DNA from 4 places in the Paenibacillus sp. FSL H8-0260 genome. Region 2 is predicted to be linked to each of the others. Evidence: predicted binding sites of a transcription regulator. Region 2 holds the regulator's gene; each other region holds the start of a gene.

Region 1 (5,549 bases), 1.3 Mb from region 2:
GCCGCCAAAGTACAGGAACCCCTGCGTCATTAAGCTTTTTCAGCGACAGGGCTATCTTATCCAGATCAGCTAACAGAGCATTATACTGGGTGGTACCTGGGGTTATATATTTATCAAAATCAGCATTGCTTAGGCTCGTATTTACATTCCCCCAAGTTGGCGCTGTCCCCGGTAATGCAGCGTGATAACACATCGTTACAATCCCGTCGGCCCTAGACCAGCGTATCGCACTGCTGACGACCCAATTCCGTTGATTGTCAATTAGAGCCTGTGACTGATTATTGATTGCTCCCAGCTCGTAGCCATGCAGCGCAGCATATGCCCCGCTGGTATTTTTAAGCTTCTCCATGAGCTCGTCTGCACTTTCCAAATAATCATGTTGGCCGCTTATCACACCCTTTCCCTGCAAGTAATAGAGGGTATTCAGCAATAGCTGAGCCGAGGACGACAGCCCCGAATCCGCCGGAGCCATTTGTAATCTGCGAAAAGCCATCTGCCACTGCACATCGCCCACGAACCTTGATGCTGAATCAACCATCTGACGAATAATCCGCTGCTCCATCTATTCTCACCATCCTTTTAAATCTTTTTAAGTTATAGTATGGGGACAATAATGACATGAACTCAGCGAATGGACATGAAGTTGTAAAATAAGTTGGGACGATATAAGGAACTGCTGAATAAATTCACGGCTCAACAAAAAAAGGAGCTCCGCGGCTCCTCATTACTTTTTTTCTTATCTCGTGTACCTTAAAGGCAATAGCTCAGTGATTTCATATTTAGCTAATCGGTCATCCTCCGATACAATTATCTTGCAGTCTATTCCATAATCCGCAATTAACTCTCGGCACATGCCGCAGGGAGAGACTACTTTAATCTCTTTTTCCTCGCTGTCTGGGTCAGAATGCCTTACCGCAACAATCGTATCAAATTCCTTATAACCTTCGGATATCGCTTTGCCAATCACCATCGCTTCTGCACAGACTGTAATCCTCCCCATGCTGGCTTCCACATGTACCGCTGTAAAAATCTCTCCTGTTTTAGTACGAAGCGCTGCACCCACATGGTGCCGTCCCCATTCATAACGCCTGGTAATTATATCTTCGGCAGCCGTAATAAGCGTCTGATCCTCAATGGTAATTATGTACTCCATATCCAGTTCCGTCCTCCTTTATTTTACCTAATTATATTAAATCGCACTGAATTATGATATAAGATATACTATTTTAAGTGCCAAAAAAGGAGGAGCAGATTTGAAAGTGAAAAAATGGACCTCCAGTCTCATCATTGTTGCATTACTTGCTTTGGCTAGTTACTGGTTTGAACAAAACGGAGAGCCTACAGACCCCTCGTCTCCATCCGATTCGAGTGTTGTTCAGCTAACCTTCCCATCAGACCGCTATCCTGAGACCGCCAAACATATTCAGGATGCCATTGCGAAGGGTGAATCCGCCACATGTACGATTAACCGAGAGCAGGCTGAAGAGAACCGTAAAGAGTCCTTAAAAGGGATTCCCACTAAAAAGGGGTATGACCGGGATGAATGGCCAATGGCTATGTGTAAGGAAGGCGGCGTTGGTGCCGACATTGAATACATAACGCCAAGCGATAACCGCGGGGCAGGAAGCTGGGTTGGCAATCAGCTGGAGGATTATGCAGACGGAACCCGGGTAGAATTTATGTTTAAATAACGGTCTGTCTGACCAGCCCCAGGCAATAGAATAGCCCCACCTGGCATTCGCCAGATGGGGCTACACTGCACATCAGCTAACTTAGAATAAGCAAGCTTTAGTGATGATAACCAGCAAGATGAAAAGTACCAGAATTGCTCCTGTTGAAGTCCAAGGACTACACACCGGACCTACTGATGCTGGACTTACTACCGGACCTACGTTACAACCACAACCATGTTCCATTCCCATTTTCAATTCCTCCTAATGATTAATGACTACAGCACAAGATATGTAAAAAGGAGATAAGCCGTTTGGGCGAATTGGCAAACAAATGCCAATCACCTAATGAATTGAAGGTAGACAGTCGATAAACAGGATATACACAAAGGAGGTGCAATATGGATATAGCTGCATTATCAATGGCAATGAGCCAAGCATCCTTAGCTCAAAATGTTGGGATACAGGTCATGAATATTGCCAAGAATCAGGCTGAAACCCAGAGCCAAACCATGGTGGAAATGCTGGGCAAAAGCGTTGCTCCTAATTTGGGAAAAACACTTGATATTAGTGTGTAATTGCTTTATGCTAAGGATACATGAGAACGAATGTTCCTGTGTATCCTTAGCATTTTTTTACTCTACATAGCCCTTCGGGCTTTTCTTTTGCACATTTATGCGAACATACGATCCCATTAGTGATTTATTAGTGATTTTAAACGAGGTGAATAAGTTGGAGAACATGAAATCATATTATCAAATGACTGTGCTTGAGAAATGGACAGAGGATTTATACAAGCGATTAAATCTTCATCAGCCTTCACAAATTTCAATATCGTATATTGCAGAGCGGCTTAATATCTGGGTTTATTATTTGGATGTGAGAAGCAAGAGCATTGAAGCGTCTGCAGGGATGTACAGCCTGTTTATCGACAACCGCCTTCCAGCCAATCTTCAACGGCTAGAGTTTCTTCATGAACTGTGTCACCTCCTTCGCCATGGCAGTGATAATCAGACCTTGATGCCAGAGCATTTCACGCGGGCACAGGAGGATGAATCCGAGCGTTTTATCTTGTATGCGGCGATGCCTTACTCCATGATCTCCCGCATGACATTGCCTGAGCAACGGGAGGATGCCATCTCCTATCTCGCAGCAGAATTTCAAGTTCCTGCCGAGCTGGCCTTACAGCGGATTGATCAGATCCAAAGACGTGTGTTCCAAGGGCAATTATTGGCCGTGATGGGAAGAAACGAAGAACGACTGACACATATTCGCAACGGATCACGGAGATAATAAGCTTAGTTGCAATAGTGCTCTGCATATTCATTTATGGTGGAATTTCTCGTGAGGGGGAACGACATGGAAGCCATTAAAGTAATTGAATTATTACTGACTCATCCGGATTATAATGTAGATGCAGTACACCCCGAAATCCCGGATTTCGTGGGCATTGAGACGATTGAGGTGGATCACGAAACGGGGACCTTCTCCATTTTATTGCAAGAACCCAAAGAGGACTAAAAGAGAATCATTATTCTTCATAAGTTAAAAGGCAGCAAATATAGTATATCCCGGCAATTCTTCTTTCGCTTACGCCTGGATTACTATCAGTATTTGCTGCCTTTTTGTATAATCTGTTATGCAGATACAAACTGTATCACACCAATAAGAATTAGAATAACAAATACACCGACAAAACCCCATATTTTAAAACTATAAGATTTTCACCTCCGGCAGCCTCGGACTTGCCTGGTCCTCCAGCATCTTAATTTGCTGCTCCAGCTCCAGTATTTTCTCTTCCTCCTGCGTCATATATCTATGAATGACATACCAGTCTCAGTATATTATCTTATACTATATACAAATTATTTATATGGAGGGAATTAATGAAGAAAAAAACAAAACTAATCTTCATCGTTCTAATCCTTTTAATCTATGGAATAACATCCTTATCCTTCCACTACTTCCAAAATCATATGAACAGAGAAGTCATTCATTATCTAGTAGAGACGAGAAATTATAAGAAAGAAGATTTTGATAAAGTATACACCCAGATTGCCAAAGCTCCCCTCGTAAGTACCACGGTGATTTTTGCAGACGAACCCTACGCAAGATACTTTTATCGAAAAGAAAATGGAAGGATCTTTCAATACAGCAGGGCTCCTGTTAAAGGTAATGATCCTAGCTATACATATAAACATATCGAGGAGAATCTCCCGTGAAGGAGTTGCCCTATAAAAAAGACGCGTTTGTCCAGCAGTCAGCACTTGGCTGCTTGGGCAAACGCGTTTTTTAATCTTCCCTGCTCTAAATAGGTAAACATCGTTTGCGTAGACAGGTGATGGTAGAGGGTCCAGGACATGTGCCGATGCACTTGACTAAAGAGAGTATGGATAAGCAACTTGAAACTTGTAACGAAGCCCCTTTTTAGACATTAGGTCCACTGACTACAGATAACATTGGCGTGGTTCTTAGCAGCTATCGGACACAGTTGATCTTATGCGCGGTATAACCCTCCATTTCAAAGTGTAGCGGACCCCATAGCCTTTATTGGCATGAAAAACACCATATAAGACCTCCTTTTTAAGGAATAGCGTCACTGGAGTCCGCGAACCTGCTCAAAAGCCTATAAATATACAAATAACGACTTCTGAGTCCGTAAGCCTGTGGAGATAATTTATGAATAGGTATTCTTTACGCTCAAACACAAAGGAATTTTCTCAGGAACAAAATGTGACCTAATGCCGTCCTAAATGGTGTTATAGGTAAAGGGGGGGCACAGTATCATGCAGCGATCCATGACCCGGCCGGGAAATCATGTGATGAAGAGTTACGAAATCTACGCAGATATGCTGTTCCGGATCGCATTGGTCCATCTAGGCAGCCGGCAAGATGCCGAAGAAGCCACTCAGGATACCTTCATCAAGCTAATAGAAAAAGCGCCGGAGTTCAAAGATGCCGAACATCAGAAGGCATGGCTGATCCGGGTGATCACCAACCATTGTAAAACACTACTGGGCAGAGGCTGGCGCAAGCGTGAGGTTAAGCTGGAGAGCGCTGAGCCAATTGCGGCAGACAGCCCCGAGGATTGGGCTCTGCTGCAGTTAGTTATGGCGATGCCCATGAAGTATAAAACCGTAATCCATCTTTATTATTACGAGGACTATCCCATCCAGGAGATCAGCAAGATTCTGCAGATTAGTCAGTCTGCCGTGAAGATGAGACTTCAGCGGGGACGGCAACTGTTAAAACTGGAGCTGGAAGGAGCGGAACCACAGTGAAGGAAGATCAGTTTCGAACAACATATAAGAAAGCGGTGGATTCGATGAAACCAGGTGAAGAGATGAAAAAAGAATTGTTCAATAAAATAGAGCAGCGGCAGGAGCGGAAGCGTCCGCGCAAAACCGTTTATATCGCGGCAAGTGTCGTGCTCGCCGCAGGAATCGGTCTGGCTGGGCCTAGTATATGGCAGCAGTTGAACAGTCAGAGCTCCCCAGGGCAGGTTGCCCAGGTAACTCCGGGAGCAAGCATTGCTGGCAATTCAGGCACAGCTACATCCGGCAGCATTGTCATTCCCAAGCTGAAACTGCCAGATAAGGAGTCTGGCGTGAAGGCAGATATGATCGCCTTGGTCGTGTATAAAAATAATATTTATACACAGTCAGCGACTCGCATTGACGCTTACGATGCTGCTGCTCTGCGCGGTGACAAGTTGGGACGCACTACAGGCGGCATCAACGAATGGAGCATTAACGACGAATATATTGAGTTAGCCTCGAACATCGGCGAAACGGATCTCTATTCCGTGAAGGGCTATGACTCCAGCTTCCTAATTATGTCCTATTCGGAAATCAACGGTAAGGTATTCGCCGAACTGTA
Region 2 (5,549 bases):
CCAGTACATGCATTGTTTCTTCATAGATGTATGGACGTTTTCTGCGCTCTGCTGCGAATTTAGTTGCCAAGGTCTCAGCTAGTGCTTCGTCTTCCACCCCTAACACTGCAAGTCCGCGACGCCAAGACTCTTTACGATATACCGGTGCAAGCTGCTCCAATTGACGGAATTCTGGCTGTTCACCTGCCGTAAAGTTAGCCCAGAGTGCTTCATAAGGATTAATTCCGATCATCTTTGTAAATGGGAACGTCTCATAAGATTCATACAAGCTACTTGCTTCCTTACGAACTGCAACTTCTAGTTCTTGTGGATCAATCGTATCCCCGGCGGCTTCACAAGCAGAACGAAATGCTTCTTCGACGCTCCGATCATCCCACAGCAATGTATCATCAAGGTCAAATAGTACAGCAGAAATTGGCATTACAGGTCTCCCTCTCCCTTTAACTGGTCTAGTTCTATTCGTGAACTACTTCAATGTTGTGAGCTTTAGCAAATGCTTCTAATCGTGTACTCATCGCATTAGTATCATAGCGATTCATAAGTTTTGTGAAAATCCATTTCGTACGTTTCCCTTTGTGCTTAATGACTACAGCTCCACGCGAAAGGGTGATTTTCTCAATATCTGCAGCTGGAAGTCCGCGTTCGCGATTGAATTTAATAGTGGACAGTCTTGCTTTTTCCACCTTCAAGTACGGACGACGGAAGAACAATAGCGCTGCCAGCAAATAGTACAGTACTACTCCCAGCCAATTAGCCAGCATGCCATTGCCTTTGGCCTGATCAATAGAACCAACTACCCAAAACATAGTGCCAAGTATCACTAACACTACCGGAAATGCAATGTTGCGACCTTTAAAGACTTCGGCATTCTGGGTAGGAGATTTAGAGGCATAAATCGTATCCTTGCCTTGTTTCTTTCTTTGCTTGTTGATTTGCTGTGTGTTGCGTTGAACCATTCTTTCCCAAGAACGGGCCATGTGCGTTCCCCCTAGTCATCCTGAAATATCTATGAAAAGGAACAGCGAGCTAATGTTTAAGCCCCTTGTTACCTTGTTCATGCTCATCGTTATCTACTACTTCAATAGTATTTAATTGTGCTCGGAAGTTATTGCGGATATTCCCCAGGTAAATTTCACGAAGCTTGGCGCGTTCCGCCACTTCCTCTTGATTAAGGCCTACGCTCTTCTGTTTGCGTGCCAATTCGTTAATTCGCGCGACCAACTCATCAATATTCAATACTTTCCCTCCCCCTATAAATTAATTCTAACTCTGCCATGAGAAAAAGAGCTTGTCAAGGTCTACTCCCTGCAAGCTCTACTGGTCATTCTATTATGTTCTCAGAAAATTAATAAATAGGTAAAGTAAGTATGTCTCCAGCGTTAATTTGACTACTCTTAATCCCACTTGAACGTTTAATTCCTTCTATATAAACAACTGTCTTCATATCAGCTGGTTTATTCTTAAGGGCAATACTCCATAGTGTATCTCCACGTTCAACCACAATCCGCTTCTCTTCCTTCATTATAGTCGTCGATCCTGCAAACACATTTCCCACTACTGTTAGGCCAGATAATACTAGCACGAAAATCAATATTAACTTAATAAAGAAATCTTGACGGAACAACGAAATCATCCCTCCAAGCAAACGTTCCGTTATCTCTTTCACCTTAGCGGAATTACGGGCAACGTCATTATGTCCTATAGATTCAACCACTGGGGCCTTGTCGTAGATGCTGCGGTATGTACTGTATTTTAGCATAATCATCATCCTCCAAACACTTGTTCTTACTTTCGAATTTATAATAACACGAACATGTGTTTTGTTCAATACTATTTCAGAACAATTGTTCTCTTTTTTTCGAGAGACTCAAGCGGTTCATTTTATTATCATTTGTCTACCATTTTTTAACTCTAGCAGATTAATATTTATAATAGTTAGAACTTATGTTTGTGCGAACGGTAGTTCTATGTTATAATTTTCCCAAACATTACTATATGGGGTTGATTCCAATGTCAAAGATTTCAAGTCGCCAGCTGGCGATCCTGGAATTTATACGAAGCGAAGTCCGCAGCAAGGGTTATCCACCTTCCGTCCGGGAAATTGGAGAAGCTGTTGGCCTTGCTTCCAGCTCCACAGTTCACGGTCATTTGGACCGGCTTGAGAAGAAGGGACTTATTCGTCGAGATCCAACGAAGCCACGTGCAATAGAATTACTAGGCCAAGAGGATTCAGAGAATGTTCACCAATTCGCGCAGACCATCTCACGGATTCCTGTCGTAGGTAAAGTTACCGCCGGGGTACCAATCACTGCTACAGAGAATATCGAAGACTACTTCCCACTTCCTACTCACTATGTAGGTGACAACAAAGTATTTATGCTGTCTGTCATGGGTGATAGTATGGTGGACGCAGGCATTATGAATGGTGACTATGTGATTGTTCGCCAACAACAAACAGCGGACAACGGAGATATCGTTGTAGCCATGACCGAAGAAGATGAAGCAACCGTTAAGACCTTTTACAAGGAACGTGATCATATACGGCTTCAGCCGGAGAATCCAGCTTATGAGCCGCTTCGCCTTAATCGCGTAACTATTCTCGGAAGAGTCATCGGATTGTTTCGAGATATCCACTAAGTATGCACTTCTAACATAAAAGGCTGTTCCGCATATGCGGAACAGCCTTTTTTCTACGTTTTTTTGCTTTCCAACCACTTACGAACAATTGTTCCCAATGGCTAAAATGGCCATTTTCTATGAATAACCCTTTAGGCGTTCTGCTCATATCCTAATTAGAAAGGAGTGTTGCGTATAATGCCCAACTACCGAATTATTGTAGATCTGACCCAACGAATGTTATATCTTCTGGACAATGATATTGTGATTAGAGGTTTCCCTGTCGGCATCGGTAAGATGTTAACCCAATCCCCAGTGGGTGAATTCACTATTATTAACAAACAACCCGACCCAGGGGGTCCCTTCGGTGTTTTTTGGATGGGACTGTCTAAACCACACTACGGAATTCATGGAAACAATGACCCTTCCTCCATTGGGAAAGAGGTGTCCCACGGCTGCATCCGGATGTACAACGAGGATGTGTTAGCACTCGCTGCTATTGTCCCTATAGGCACACAAGTAACGATAAGAAATTAAATTCGAATGGAGGCTCGGCAACCCCCAAATCACATTAAAAAATGGGGGTCATTACATAAGTAAGTATTTTTTCATTAGCATACTAGGAGTTTGGTGATTATATGTCGAATATTGTTAACAGGATTGCAAATTGAAAAGGATGTGTTTAGTTTGAATAATTCAAAAATTAGAACCCTCGTCGATTTTAAAGTCGATGCACTGGGTAAGCTGTCCGGTTTACTTTTAAATGATGAACAAGCTAGTGGAAAAAAAGTGAATTTGCTCACCTCTTTTGGCAGCATTCAGGGAATCGTCTCTCCAACCGTCTCCAACAAAGAGGATGTATTTGATTTAAAATCTTTGATGGATGATGTAATTGTAGACGAATACATATCTTATTTGGGAGCAGAACACCCTGATAAAAATTTCAGCTATAACTTTGTTGTCCTCAATGACGTTACTGTAAGACCTTATGCTAGTTATGGGACTCCGATCGAATACAAACAGCTGATTGTTTATACCGATCATATCACTGCCTTCAATTTTCTATAGGTTTACATAATCACCTTAAAAAGCACCCTTGCAGCAACCCCCAATTTTGCATCATTTGCAGAATCGGAAGGTTTCTCTGGGTGCTTTTTTTGGGTTAATCGTGAAGTCGATCCTATAATTCCACGAATTTGCCTTTTAAAAGATACTAGTGGAGATCATTCAGGCATATCTTTCAATAAGCAACAATTTGAGTCTAATGAGATAACTAGGAGGTGTGATTATATGCTGATTATCCTGATGTACTTATTTGCTATTTTAGGAGTTGTTTTAATTCTAAGTGCCGCCATTATAAAATTGAAAACGCTATCTGCTTCATCTGAAATTTCTAAGCTAGTTAATGCGACCTCATCTTTTAACATCAGCTTCACCAAAACATTCATTCCCCCCAATCAATCTCACTTGATCGCACTTAACGAGCCTAATAAAAAATTGGCAATCGGTACCAAAAATCCGAAGAGTAACAAAAAAGCAGTAGCAAAGCTATACTCTTTTGATAATGTAATGGGATCCGAGATTGTGGTTAACGCACTCACCCTTTCAAAAGTATCCAAAAGACATCAAAACAGCAAAACTACTGCAACAAGTGCAGATATTAACATCCTTAAGGACACCGATGAAGAAGCTAATGTGATTGAAGAGCTTACGCTTAAAATATATATGAACAGCAAAGAAACGCCTGTGTATTGTATCTCCTTCTTGCCGGGTTTATTGCCTATTCGACAATCCGACAACCAGTACAAGGAAGCTTTCTCCCAAGTACAGCAATTGCATGCACTGTTCAGGTCAATCGTCTCTGAATAATTAAGTTGCTTTTTGCGCAATAAGATGTGTGAAAATAGCAACGTCCTTGTATGGAGATAAACTGCTTAACTTAAGCTCTAGCTCCACCATTTCTACATGCCATTGCTCATCCATTTTTATTTCATTATCCACGATATATCCGTAGATATTATGTATTCCGTATATACTTCTAATCTCATAACCACACTCCGCGAGCCATTCCACTAATTGATCTTTTGTATAGATGGTAATGTCTGTTTGAATAATGCCGCTATATTCCTGCGTGTTTCCAATACTGTCTATAGCCCCCATAGGATCTTTATTCATAACGGCTTTTTTCATCACTTTTGCCACTGGATTATGAGTTATAAGAGAAAGCATTCCGTTTTCATTTTGTTTTTTACTAATGTCCATTAACAATTGTTTTGGATCATCGAGATATTCAAGCACATTATGGCAAAAAATCCAGTCATATCCGTCCGCTAATACATCTGCATCTTGTAGCGTTGCCGATCTAAAGGCTATGTTAAGACCGTCTTTACATGCAGACTCTTGCGCAATGACTATCATCTCTGGAGTCGGATCTATCCCTGTAACTGTATAACCTTTTTTTGCGAATTCACGACTGGTTATCCCAAAACCACAGCCGATATCTAAAATAGATTTTGCCTCATCAGAGCTGCAGTGATTGTCAATTTGCTGCCAAGCGGAATGATAAAACAATCTCCCCCAAGGCATTTTAATGTAGTTTAAATAGGAATCTATTGATTTAGTAAAAGCCTTTGATGTAGACACCATATCGCCATACCTCTCATTTGTTTTCGACATAGAAAAATCTAAAATTGCACACTAAACCCATCAAACTGGTGAATGCCCGTACCATGTGCTACTACCTTTTGCTCACGTAACTCACGAACCGCCTTTTTGACCTCTTGTAAAATAGATGGATCTAAACCCAGTGTATTATGAGAACCGAATACTTGGGTAACTCCTGGAATTTCCGTAATCTTTTCTAAGGATGCCACTAAATCAACCGGACTAGTCGAAGGGTAAAAGGCATAGATTGGCGTAACGTCATACAATAA
Region 3 (5,549 bases), 1.4 Mb from region 2:
ATAAAATTGCATATTCTGTATCGCTGGCACTGCGGTACATTCCGGATATTCAACGAGATTATGAGAATATATCGTTTTCTGCTCAAGCAAGGGGAATAGATATTTCTAGAAAAGAAAAGCTGCCTAAGCGGCTAAAAAATATCATTTCGATTCTGATGCCCCTAATTCTGACTAGTATCGAGCGGATTGAAAATATCAGTACCGCTATGGAGCTGCGCGGCTTTGGCACTGAGACCAAACGAACTTGGTATAGCCGTCGCCCGTTCACGAGAGACGATTATTTTGCATTGGCTTTGTTTGCGCTGATTGGAATTTTCTCGACGGTGATCACTTTTTACGACGGTTCGCGGTTTTATAATATTTTCGATTGAAGTATAATAGTACAGTTGTGGAAAGCTGGGATTATAATAAACGGCACCTTTTTGTTAAGACTGAAGACGTTTCTCCAGTTTTGACCATATAGGCAGGTAGCATAATGGCAGTGCTAGAAGTGAGCAGACTACGTTGAAAATGGTCTGGGCGTGGGCGATTTGTGAAGCAGGGCCTCCACCAATCCATGCAGCACTTGCTTGTAGCAGCCCGATCATGGGCAAGAATAGTAGTGCACCACCTACATTAAGCGCAACATGGGACCAAGCGACGAAGACGCCGGATGGCGTGCCGCCGATGGAAGCGATGACTGCTGTAACACAGGTGCCCACGTTGGCGCCCAGCACTATGGCTATACCTAGCTCAGGCGGCATGGCACCCGAGGCGGCAATGCTCATAGCCATAGCTATGACAGCAGCGCTGCTATGGAGCATGGCTGTTAGGCACGCTCCAGCGGCGAGCCCCCATAAGGCACTAGTAGCGGCATGGTTTAGGAACCAGAGGAATAAGCCACTTTCCTGAAGTATTCCGCCGATAGACTGCATGACAGCGATGCCCCATAGGACGAGGGCGAAGCCTGATACAGCCAGACTGATAAATTGCAGCGGCGGGGATATTTTGTGGCAGAGCTCTGCCACTCGCGATGTAGGCGGCAGTTCGCCTGCAATAACTGCCGCTGCCCACAGACTGAGCGAGGCTGCCAGCAAGGGCGTGGCCATGGTATTGATCTGAAGTCCGATCAATTCTGTAGTTAATGTGGTGCCGATGTTGCTGCCCAAGATAATGCCAAGTGTGCGGGCATAGGTAAGCAGGCCGGCATTGACCATGCCGATAGTCAACACCGTTACAGCAGTACTGCTCTGGAGTAAGGCGGACAACAGGCTGCTGGCAATCATTCCTTTAATAGGGGTTGAGGTAGCTCTATTTAGGCTTGTAGTTAATAGAGGGCCTGCTAGCTTGGACAACGCCGTTTCCATCAGCTTCATGCCGGCTAGAAAGATAACAAGACCATATATGATAGGGAACAGCAAATCACTGAACATAGGGCATACTCCTTTGGACGAGGGTTGTACACCAATATATGAATGTATTGCATGGGACATGTATAAAAACATTTTTAGAAAAACAGGGAGTTGAAGTCATTGCCATCGGTTATTTTAGAACGCAATCGCAAAAAAAGACTGGAACAGGGCCATCCGTGGGTCTATGCAGGTGAAGTCGCATCGGTAGAAGGAAATCCGGAAGCGGGGGGATTAGTAGATGTCCTTAATCATCAGGGCCGATTTTTGGCCGTGGGATATTACAATCCAGCGTCACAGATTCGGGTAAGAATTGTATCGCAGGGACCCCTTGCGATCATGGATACAGCCTTTTTTGCAGAACGGTTTGCGAATTGTCTGCAACACAGAAACCGGTTCCTTCCGGGTGCGGATGCTTATCGCTTGGTTTATGGTGAAGCGGACTTTTTGCCGGGGCTTATTGTAGATCGATTCGGAGATATTTTGGTTGTGCAGCTGCTTACCCTCGGAATGGACAAGCGGCGTGCAGAAATCGTCGAAGCATTGGTGCAGGTTATGGCACCGCGCGGAATCTATGAGCGCAGTGATGTTAGTGTGCGCGAGCTTGAAGGTATGGAGCAGACAACGGGTGTGCTGTACGGGGAATGTCCAAGGCATGTAACCGTGAGCGAGAATGGCCTGAAGCTGGTCGTTGATATTGAAGAGGGCCAGAAGACAGGTTACTTCTTTGACCAACGTGAGAATAGAGCTTCCATTGCTCCGCTCATGAAAGGCTGGGGAGGACGAAGCGGCATTACGCTTCAGGAAATTGAAACTGAGGATGGTTCACTACAGACCTTACCAGTTAATAAGAGCGGCAAACATGTAACGTTCCCTTATTGGGACGGTGCGACAGTGCTGGAATGCTTCTCGCATACGGGCAGCTTCACGCTGCATGCCTGCAAGTATGGCGCGAAAAAAGTAACCTGCCTTGACGTTTCAGCACACGCCATTGAGAGTGCCAAAGTGAATGTGGAGCTGAACGGCTTTAGCGATCGTGTTGAATTCGTAGTGGATGATGCTTTTGCATATCTACGGAATCAGGTTAAAGGACTAGAGGAACGTTCTGAACGGGCGACAGTTGCCAGTGGAACAGAGACGGCAGCAGCTGCTACAAATCCTAAATCCGGAGGCAAAACAGCCAAAACCGACACATCCAAGCCGATGACGGCAGGTGGAGGAAGAACTTGGGATGTAGTCATCCTAGACCCTCCGGCGTTTGCCAAAACCAAAAGTGCAGTAGCTGGCGCTTGCCGTGGTTACAAGGATATCAATCTGCACGGGATGAAGCTGGTGAACGAAGGCGGCTATTTGGTTACCGCAAGCTGTTCTTACCATATGCAGCCAGATCTGTTCCTCGAAACGATTGCCGATGCTGCTAAAGATGCTGGCAAGGTGTTGAGACTTGTAGAATGGCGGGCCGCAGGCAAAGACCACCCACAAATACTTGGCGTTAACGAAGGACACTATCTGAAGTTTGCGATTTTTGAAGTGCGGAGTAAAAAATAAGCCTGAAGATCAAAAGGTCTACAGTGCCAAGTAACAAATAAGATAAAAGGGCTGGTCGTAGGGTGGCCGTGAGTCGGCTGTAAGGCAAGTAGTGGCCAACGGACTCAGATGACTCTATTTAGCGTAAACAGCCCATTAATGAATTCTTACGGACCCTAAAGGCGCTATTGCCCCAATAACACCCGTAATGCAGCACATTTTCGAAGAATAGCGTCAGTGGGGTCCGAAAAGTTGCCATAACAGCACTGAATCCACGAATAACGGCTCCTGGGTCCCTAAGTAATTAATGAAACAAGCCTAGCCGAAATGTTGAGTGTTAAATTCGGAATACTAAATAGTAAACAACGAATGATGCTTATTGAATTATGATATGCGGAATGCGGATTACAAAACGATCGGCGTAGAGTGCTAATGTTGAGTGCGGGGTGTTGAGTATTGAACGCTGGATGCTGAACGCCGAACGCTGAACAGTCTAACATTGACCCTATGCTCCGACATTGGCAGCTCCTATCTAACGTTGCACAACTGGCATTAAAAACAAACTAAACACTCTAAAAAGCAAGCCGCCAAAATCCGGAGGTTTGCTTTTTTTATTTGTACTCATAGCTGTTTATCCTTTGTAAAACATTAGAAAATACTAGCAAACACATGTTCCGATTAGTGTGGTTATGATATACTGAGGGGACGAGGAATCACTGAACTTTTTTAAATGGAGTGTAATCAATGGGTGGATATTTCACCCTGTATTCTATATATTTTCTCCGCTACGGAAGGAGTCTATCATTTATGCCGGTAACCTTTTTACTAGGCCGCTCGGGCAGTGGCAAGACAACAAAAATATGGGAATCTATCTCTTCTTCCTTAGAAAAGGAACCGCTTGGTGCGCCGATTATTATTCTTGTGCCAGAGCAAGGTTCTTTTGGAGCAGAACGGGGGCTTCTGACCGTAGGGAATGTGAAGGGAAGCCTTCGGGCGCAGACACTGAGTTTTTCGCGGCTTGCCTATCGTGTGAAGCAGGAAACTGGTGGCAGTGCAAGTCTGCCAATCAGTGAAGAAGGTAAGAAAATGTTAATTTACAAAATCATCAGTCGCCGCAAAGAGGAACTGAAATTATTCGGTGCCTCAGCAGACAGACCGGGTTTTGTGGAACGTCTGAACCAACTGCACACGGAGATGAAACGTTGCTGTTTGGGTTCCACTGATTTAGAGGAACAGCTGTCCGCTATGCGAGGATCTATTGCAAGAAGTCCTATTCTTGAGGGTAAGCTGGATGATTTGCAGCTGGTTTTTAGCGATTTAGAGAATGAAATGTCCCGTCTTTATATCGATGAAGAGGATCGTTTAGCAGAACTGGCTGAGCATATTCCAGATTCCTCTTACATTCGCGGGGCAGAGATTTGGGTAGATGGGTTCCATGGATTTACTCCGCAGGAATTCGTAGTGCTTCGAGAATTGATGCAGCAAGCTTCGAGGCTGACGGTTTCGCTTACAATTGATCGTCCTTACCCCTATGGAGATCAGTTGAATGAGCTTGAATTGTTTCACCCAACTGCGGTTACTTACATTAAACTGCGTGGAATTGCTGAAGAGCTGGGCATTGATGTATGGGACGAGCTGCTGGAGCCAACGGTTCTTCCGCGTTTTGAAGAAAGTCCAGTACTTGCTCACCTTGAACGGGGATATGATCGCCGGAAGGCTTGGATAGATGCGGATGAACTGGCAAGAGAGGCTATATCCATAGGCGCCGCAGTTTCGCACAGAGCAGAGGTTGAGGGAGCCCTGCGCGAAATGACTAGACTGGCGCGGGATGAAGGTGCAAAATATGGCGAAATGGCCGTATTGATGCGCAATATTGGCGATTACGAGCAGCTGGTTCAGCCGTTGTTCCAAGATTATGGAGTGCCATTTTTTCTGGACCAGAAGGTGAATGAGCTGCATCATCCGCTAGTGGAGTTTATACGTTCCGCATTGGATGTAGTGCGTCGTCGCTGGCGTTATGAGGATGTATTCCGTTGCGTAAAGACGGAGCTTCTGCTTCCGCTAGACGGTAGTATTACGCGTGAAGATATGGATGCTTTAGAAAACTATGTGCTGGCTTGTGGGATTCAGGGGTACCGCTGGACAGATGGCCGCTCCTGGAAAGGTATTCCTAGCTTGTCGCTGGAAGGCGGCAGACAGATGGATGATGAACTGCTTGCTACTATGGAACGATGCCGTGCTAGTATAACAGGTCCATTATTTGCTTTTGAGAAAAGAATCCAGAAAAGTCGTAGCGGTCTTGAACTTTGTACGGCATTGTACAAGCTGCTTGAAGAGACGGATGTTGCGCGAAAGCTGGAGAAACTCAGTGTTAAGTCTATGGAGAAGGGCCAACCCGAGAAGGCTAGGGAACATAGCCAGTTGTGGGGTGCGGTACTTGATCTTCTAGATCAGATAGTAGAAATGATGGGCAATGAAAGACTTGAGTTTGAAGTGTTCACTGGAGTTCTAGAGACAGGTCTTGCTGAACTTAAAATGGGACTAGTTCCGCCCGCACTGGATCAAGTATTGGTCGGCAATATGGATCGGACTCGCCCAACGGGGGTTAAATACGCTTTTTTGCTTGGATTTAAT
Region 4 (5,549 bases), 1.3 Mb from region 2:
GGCCGGGCCAGCTTGCGTGCTACGAGAATGACGCCCATCAGGAGGATAATGAACGGAAACAACGAATACCAGAGAATGGTCCGAAGGTGCCCCATCAGTTGATGATGGATGACACTAATCGGCGAAACGACCACAATTCCCCATCCGTTGGCTGGAACGCTGGAGTATCCGGCAAGCATTTCAACGTCACGGGTGTTACGCACTTGCTGTTCCCCACTCTCCCCATTCATGAGTTTCTGCGCAACCTTGTTATTGCTGACATCCTCCCCAATGAGCTGCTTATCCGGGTGGTACAACAGATGCCCACTTGAATCCACAATATAATAATAGGAGCCAGAATCGTCCACGTTATTGTCGCCAAAAATCATAGACAAAATATTGTTCTCCTGCAGATAAAATGTGCCGCTCAAAATACCGCGATATGTACCATTCTTGCTAAAAATCGGCTGACTCATAAAAACGATTAGTCTCTTTGTGGTTTGGGTCATGTAGGGGGAGGATATGTAAGGTTTTTTTAACGCCAGAGCTTCCAAACCGACCTTAGAAGTAATATGGTTTCCTGCTGACCCCAAACTAGCCGGTACTACATTGCGGATCAGCCCGTCGGCATCGAGCACGGCGATAGAATTGAAGTAATTGCTACTATTGCGCATCAGTTCCAAATTATCATCCACTTGCTTCGGCGTTGAGGTTTCGTCATCGGAGAGTATGTCAGCACTGTATTCCAAACTGCTGCGCATGGACTGAAATAAGGAATCCATTGTTTTGGTCATTCGGTCAGCGTTGTAGTAATTCAGATGGAGTGTAGTCTCCATCAATGATTGTTTTTTGGACTCGTAAGAGCCAATCAGAAGAATGCTTGAGGTTAGTAGAACCACCAGCGTAACCAAGCCCGTAAGCAGCGATGTAAGACTGAGCTTTTTACTTTGACCCGGGTCGGCTCTTCTCAGTGTAAGCAAACTTTAACCCTCCTTGGTTCTTGAAAACTAGATTAATCAATAATACAACAAATTAAGATGTTATTCGACAGTAATCAAAAGGCTCGGATCTCTCATACCACTGTGCGTACCGTTTGATATACGGCGGTTCATGAAATCTTCCATATTAAAAAAACTCCTCTCCAAAGCTTGCGATTAGACAAGCACTGAAAAGGAGTGTTATCAACCTGATTCTGTGAGCTCGGATGTGATTCCAAGACACACAGAACCTTTAGCTTTTGACGGAAGTTTTACTCAAGAAAAACAAAAAAAACCTTGATTTCTCAAGGTTTTCACTATGATGCCGAGGACGGGGGTCGAACCCGTACGGTACTCACGTACCGCAGGATTTTAAGTCCTGTGCGTCTGCCTGTTCCGCCACCCCGGCATATTATGTGTTGAAGCTTCATACGTTGTTCACATATAACGCGACAAGAAATATAATATCATGAATATCGATAACGCGCAATCCTTTTTCGAAAAAATTTATTCACAATAAAAATAACCCGTTCAGCCAGAACCGATACGGGTTATTATAAACGCGGATTATCTACGCTCGTCACTTCTGCTTCTCATTCCGGCAAGACCCAAAAGTCCAAGCAGACCGAGCCAGCCCCAATTAGATCCTTTGTTAGTTGCAGCATTCGTTGTTGTACTAGTTGCACGGTATTTGCCGGTCTGTGTGGTGTTGGTTGCCGGGTTGACAGTGCTGTTGGTTCTGTAGTTATTTCGGGTGTCATTGTAGTTATTGGTGTTGTAGTTGTTAGGTCTGTAATTATCATCGATGCGGATCTTATCTTTCATAATGCTCTCATGCTGATTCAGCGTTCCAGTGGTGCCGTTCATTAAATTGCCTTCCGTGTTCATCATCCGAGTGTGTTCCGCAGTCCCATCCATCCCGGTATTCGCGGCTGGGATACCGCCCAATGCTGCTGATCCCACGGCATTTGATGCATAGCTAGCTCCCATTAGACTCATTGATAATACAGTACCGCATGCAAGGCTTGTTATCAGCTTGTTCACAGTGTTATGCCTCCCTTTAAGGTTAGTTATCACTGATAATTTCCCCTTGGACGGCACTGTCTATGCATGGTGGTTTTACTCTTTTACTACATTAACTGTCTTAGTCACAGCATCATAAGTAACCTTTGCTCCAAGCGCCTCAGCCAGCGCACGTATGGGTACATAGGTTGTTCCGGTATCGAGAACGCCATCGGTAAGCTTGCGGCCGTTTAGGTTAATGGTCACTGTAACGTCTTTGTTCACCTGATCATCCCCTCCGGTAATCTTTTTTAAAGCCTCTTTGGCTTGGTCCGTCGTTGGACGTTTACCTGCCCGAAGTTGATCTATAGTTAAACCGAAAGTCATTTGCAGATGTGAATAATCTTTAAAAGAGGTCCAGTCCCCGCCCCATTCTAAACCAAGCCGCTTAGCCTCCTGTACAACCTCTTGCCAATCTGCTGTCTTATCCTTATCACCATCACGATTGATATCCCAAGAAAGGCTAGTGCCATTCGGCAGCAAAAGCGCAAAATCAAACGCAAGACCATAATTATGATAGCTGGTACCGCCTTTAGCGTTGGTAACTATCGGTCCTGGTTTGCTTCTACCCTGCGCATACAAAGCATTTTGCTCACCAATGGTCCGTAGACCCTGAGTAATAACGATAGGGACTCCTCTCGCATGGCTTTGCTGAATCAAAACATTCGCACCTGCCGCCAAGACAGGATGAAGCCCGACCAGACGCGCCGCGGATTTTTCCCTCAATTGCTCCAAAGTCAGCATAGAATCACCCCTTTGGTATATTCAATGATGCCTTTGCCCTATTTGCCTGTACCCCTGTCCCCCTTAGGATGATTTCCACAAAAAAGGACAAAATATTTAACGAAAGGTGGGAGACATATGGATATTCATAGCGATAGCTATAAAGTTGCAGCCCTTAGTGAACAGGAAGAAGCACTGGAAATTATTCGGAATGCTGAAGCTTCCATTGCACATCTGACCGGTAATCCTACCGTTACCTTAATCGCTTATGAGAAAAGCGAAGGCAACGGTTCTCAGCATTAAACGATGTAGACCTCGACAATATCATCCACATCGATCCACTTCCATTCCTCCGCCCACTGCAGCTTAAACTCACGCGAGTGGGTGTGAATGGAAGTCACAAAACCACTTAACATCGTATTTTCAAAAGGGTCAAAAAGAACAACTGTCACTCGTACATGACTCCGCAACGACAAAGCCAGTGTACATTCAATCTCCTCCAGCTTCTGCTCATCCAGAATAGGCTTGATGCGGCGCAGCGTTTCCCGTTCATCTCTTATAATTCGTATCTTATGCTCCGGCAGCATCATGCGGCTGCTTTCCCACAGCCCGTTTTTCTCCAGCTTTTTGCCCATGGTAACCCCTCCTTAATTATATATCTATTCCTCTAAACACGAACGTATGTTTGTATTATATCCGCATCTTCGCATATTAATCAATAATCAGGAAAAAGATACCTTTTTAAGGGTTACTCTTTATTCAAAAGATGTATATTAATGTATATCTATTCAAGATAAAATTCGCAGCAAAAAAACGCTGACAGATAAACTGCGCAGCGCCTGATTTGATTTATTCTTGAACAACGTCCCCAGACTCTGAGGTAGCCTGACCTTCGGAGTCTATAAGTCCTGTTGCTTCTCTTGCCTCGTTAAGCTTGGAAATACCGAATAACATCGCTACATCAGCGTTCTGATTCAATTCATTAAATTGCTCAGCCGTAACGTTTGCGGAATCAGCACCTTGAGAGGCCTCTTCTTTTAAAGAATAAGCACTTTCAAAGGCAACTTTAGACTCTTCGAGCAACTTACGAATGTCTTCAGGCAAGCTGGAGGAAATTTTTACTTTCTCGGCTTGATTCGATAAATCTGTTGCGGTACTCTGGAATTGCTTAATTTTCTTCTCCAACTGCTTGTCCGTGAGTTCTCCTGCTGAATAACCCGCAATGGCTTCGTTGAACTCCGCTAAAGAAGTTTTTCCTGACTCTTCAAGTTTAGACATTTCATTGTAGAAGTTTTGCACGGTCTCCTGCACTTCTTCCTCCGTGGCAGGTGCCGATGAAGTTGAATTATTGCTGCAGGCGCTAAGGATGACAGTCATCATCAGCATTCCTATTAGTAAAGCTTTTTTCATTATTTATCCCTCCACTTAACAGGATAATGTCGGTTTGTGTAAAGCGCAAATGAAATATATGTAAAATGACTGTTATGTTATAATTATTTTAATTGTGATCAGGAAAGGAGAGTATTTATGCCTTATTGCACCACCTGTGGAGCGGAATACAAGCAGGGCGCTAAATTTTGTGGAGAATGTGGAACCAGCCTTGACGGTACCGCTCCAGTAACCGCTCATCGACCAGCAGTAGATAATCATGTCATTCAAGAAGTCGTGCTCTGGAAAGGCAAACCTGCCGGCATCTCGGATCGACTCAAAGGAATCGTAGGACTTAACACAACTTCATATACCATTACAAGTCAGCGTATTATGGTAAAGACCGGACTTATCGGTAAAAATGTTGAAGAAATCGAATTGCTGCGCGTACGCGATTTATCCGTAAAACAGTCTATCATGGACCGGATGCTTGGCATTGGATCATTAACTGTATTTTCTGATGATGCCTCAGCGCCTCAGCTTCTTTTTCGAAAAATCCATGATGCCCAAACCGTCAAAGATGTTCTGCGCAAAGCCGTTCGTGACGAGAAGATCGCCAACAACATTAGCTACCGCGAGCAAATTTAAGACGTTCATACGTAAAAAGGCCCCGGAAAACCGGGGCTTTTTGCTTGCGCTTGCACACTTGAAGTACTCTTTTTTAAGGAAGATAAAATGCCCCCGCTGGGATAACCCCCTTGATCTGGCTCGGACTCTCCCACTGCAAAACAACCCGGGCGTCGCCCGCATTCTCATAATACTCCACCTTTATTTCATACGGCTTACCTGCAATCAGGTTTATACTCCCTTTTCGTTCCTGGCCGCTCTGATTCACCCAACTATCAATGACTAGCCCGCCATCAATCCATACCCGTATCCCATCATCAGAGTAGGAATAAATGGTATACACCTCGCTAAAAGCAGCCGTCAGCTTCCCACTCCACCGCACAGAGAATGCATCTACACGAATGGCAGGATCAGGTGAACCTTGTCTCCATGAAAAGTTAATATTGGCATCCGTTCGCAACAGTGCAGGCGTGCCGCTAAGCGTCATGTTATTGTAATATTGGCCACAGAGTCCACTCTCCAGCACACTATCCCCGATAGCAGCGAAAGCGGCGGCCTCAGCAGCATACTCCTCTCGTGTGAATACCATTTTGTCGTTCATAAAAGCTTTTATCACAGCGTCGGTATTCTTCTCATAGAGGAGTTTCCCCCAGGTCAGCTGATAAGACCATTTGGGCTGTGTTTTGGACAACAGTTCAGCAGACGGAAGCTCTCCATTCTCACCAATCGCAATCAGCTTGCCACGACCCAGATCCCATAAATTATCATAATGACTAATCTTGAAATCCGCGTCATAAATGTCGAGCGCCAGCA

The links. The regulator LexA, encoded in region 2, represses DNA repair genes until DNA is damaged. The targets are predictions, from matches to a motif close to CGAACATATGTTCG.
Region 1: the regulator LexA is predicted to act here: its motif matches at 2,349-2,362, upstream of MHI51_RS23135 (ImmA/IrrE family metallo-endopeptidase).
Region 3: the regulator LexA is predicted to act here: its motif matches at 3,578-3,591, upstream of addB (helicase-exonuclease AddAB subunit AddB).
Region 4: the regulator LexA is predicted to act here: its motif matches at 3,416-3,429, upstream of MHI51_RS23095 (YolD-like family protein).

The regions. Positions count from the first base shown of each region.
Region 1 is NZ_CP150298.1:5,186,027-5,191,575, forward strand. It holds gene MHI51_RS23110 (glycosyl hydrolase) at 1-562, opposite strand, end outside; gene MHI51_RS23115 (cytidine deaminase) at 737-1,153, opposite strand; gene MHI51_RS23120 (NucA/NucB deoxyribonuclease domain-containing protein) at 1,260-1,691, shown strand; gene MHI51_RS23125 (hypothetical protein) at 1,773-1,922, opposite strand; gene MHI51_RS23130 (YjfB family protein) at 2,072-2,248, shown strand; gene MHI51_RS23135 (ImmA/IrrE family metallo-endopeptidase) at 2,412-2,963, shown strand; gene MHI51_RS23140 (hypothetical protein) at 3,030-3,191, shown strand; gene MHI51_RS23145 (DUF3139 domain-containing protein) at 3,557-3,892, shown strand; partial or broken gene MHI51_RS23150 (phosphomethylpyrimidine synthase ThiC) at 4,006-4,098, shown strand; gene MHI51_RS23155 (RNA polymerase sigma factor) at 4,457-4,951, shown strand; gene MHI51_RS23160 (hypothetical protein) at 4,948-5,549, shown strand, end outside.
Region 2 is NZ_CP150298.1:3,905,393-3,910,941, forward strand. It holds gene MHI51_RS17320 (HAD family hydrolase) at 1-421, opposite strand, end outside; gene MHI51_RS17325 (hypothetical protein) at 456-977, opposite strand; gene MHI51_RS17330 (DUF896 domain-containing protein) at 1,027-1,236, opposite strand; gene MHI51_RS17335 (LysM peptidoglycan-binding domain-containing protein) at 1,346-1,759, opposite strand; gene lexA (transcriptional repressor LexA) at 2,011-2,637, shown strand; gene MHI51_RS17345 (L,D-transpeptidase) at 2,815-3,153, shown strand; gene MHI51_RS17350 (hypothetical protein) at 3,304-3,684, shown strand; gene MHI51_RS17355 (hypothetical protein) at 3,907-4,485, shown strand; gene MHI51_RS17360 (methyltransferase domain-containing protein) at 4,486-5,262, opposite strand; gene MHI51_RS17365 (MBL fold metallo-hydrolase) at 5,301-5,549, opposite strand, start outside.
Region 3 is NZ_CP150298.1:5,312,900-5,318,448, reverse strand. It holds gene MHI51_RS23700 (energy-coupling factor transporter transmembrane protein EcfT) at 1-371, shown strand, start outside; gene MHI51_RS23695 (Na/Pi cotransporter family protein) at 426-1,412, opposite strand; gene MHI51_RS23690 (class I SAM-dependent rRNA methyltransferase) at 1,512-2,936, shown strand; gene addB (helicase-exonuclease AddAB subunit AddB) at 3,723-5,549, shown strand, end outside.
Region 4 is NZ_CP150298.1:5,180,283-5,185,831, forward strand. It holds gene MHI51_RS23070 (sensor domain-containing diguanylate cyclase) at 1-959, opposite strand, end outside; tRNA gene MHI51_RS23075 (tRNA-Leu) at 1,280-1,365, opposite strand; gene MHI51_RS23080 (WGxxGxxG-CTERM domain-containing protein) at 1,524-2,000, opposite strand; gene MHI51_RS23085 (M15 family metallopeptidase) at 2,076-2,762, opposite strand; gene MHI51_RS23090 (hypothetical protein) at 2,880-3,044, shown strand; gene MHI51_RS23095 (YolD-like family protein) at 3,041-3,376, opposite strand; gene MHI51_RS23100 (hypothetical protein) at 3,591-4,151, opposite strand; gene MHI51_RS23105 (PH domain-containing protein) at 4,269-4,757, shown strand; gene MHI51_RS23110 (glycosyl hydrolase) at 4,831-5,549, opposite strand, start outside.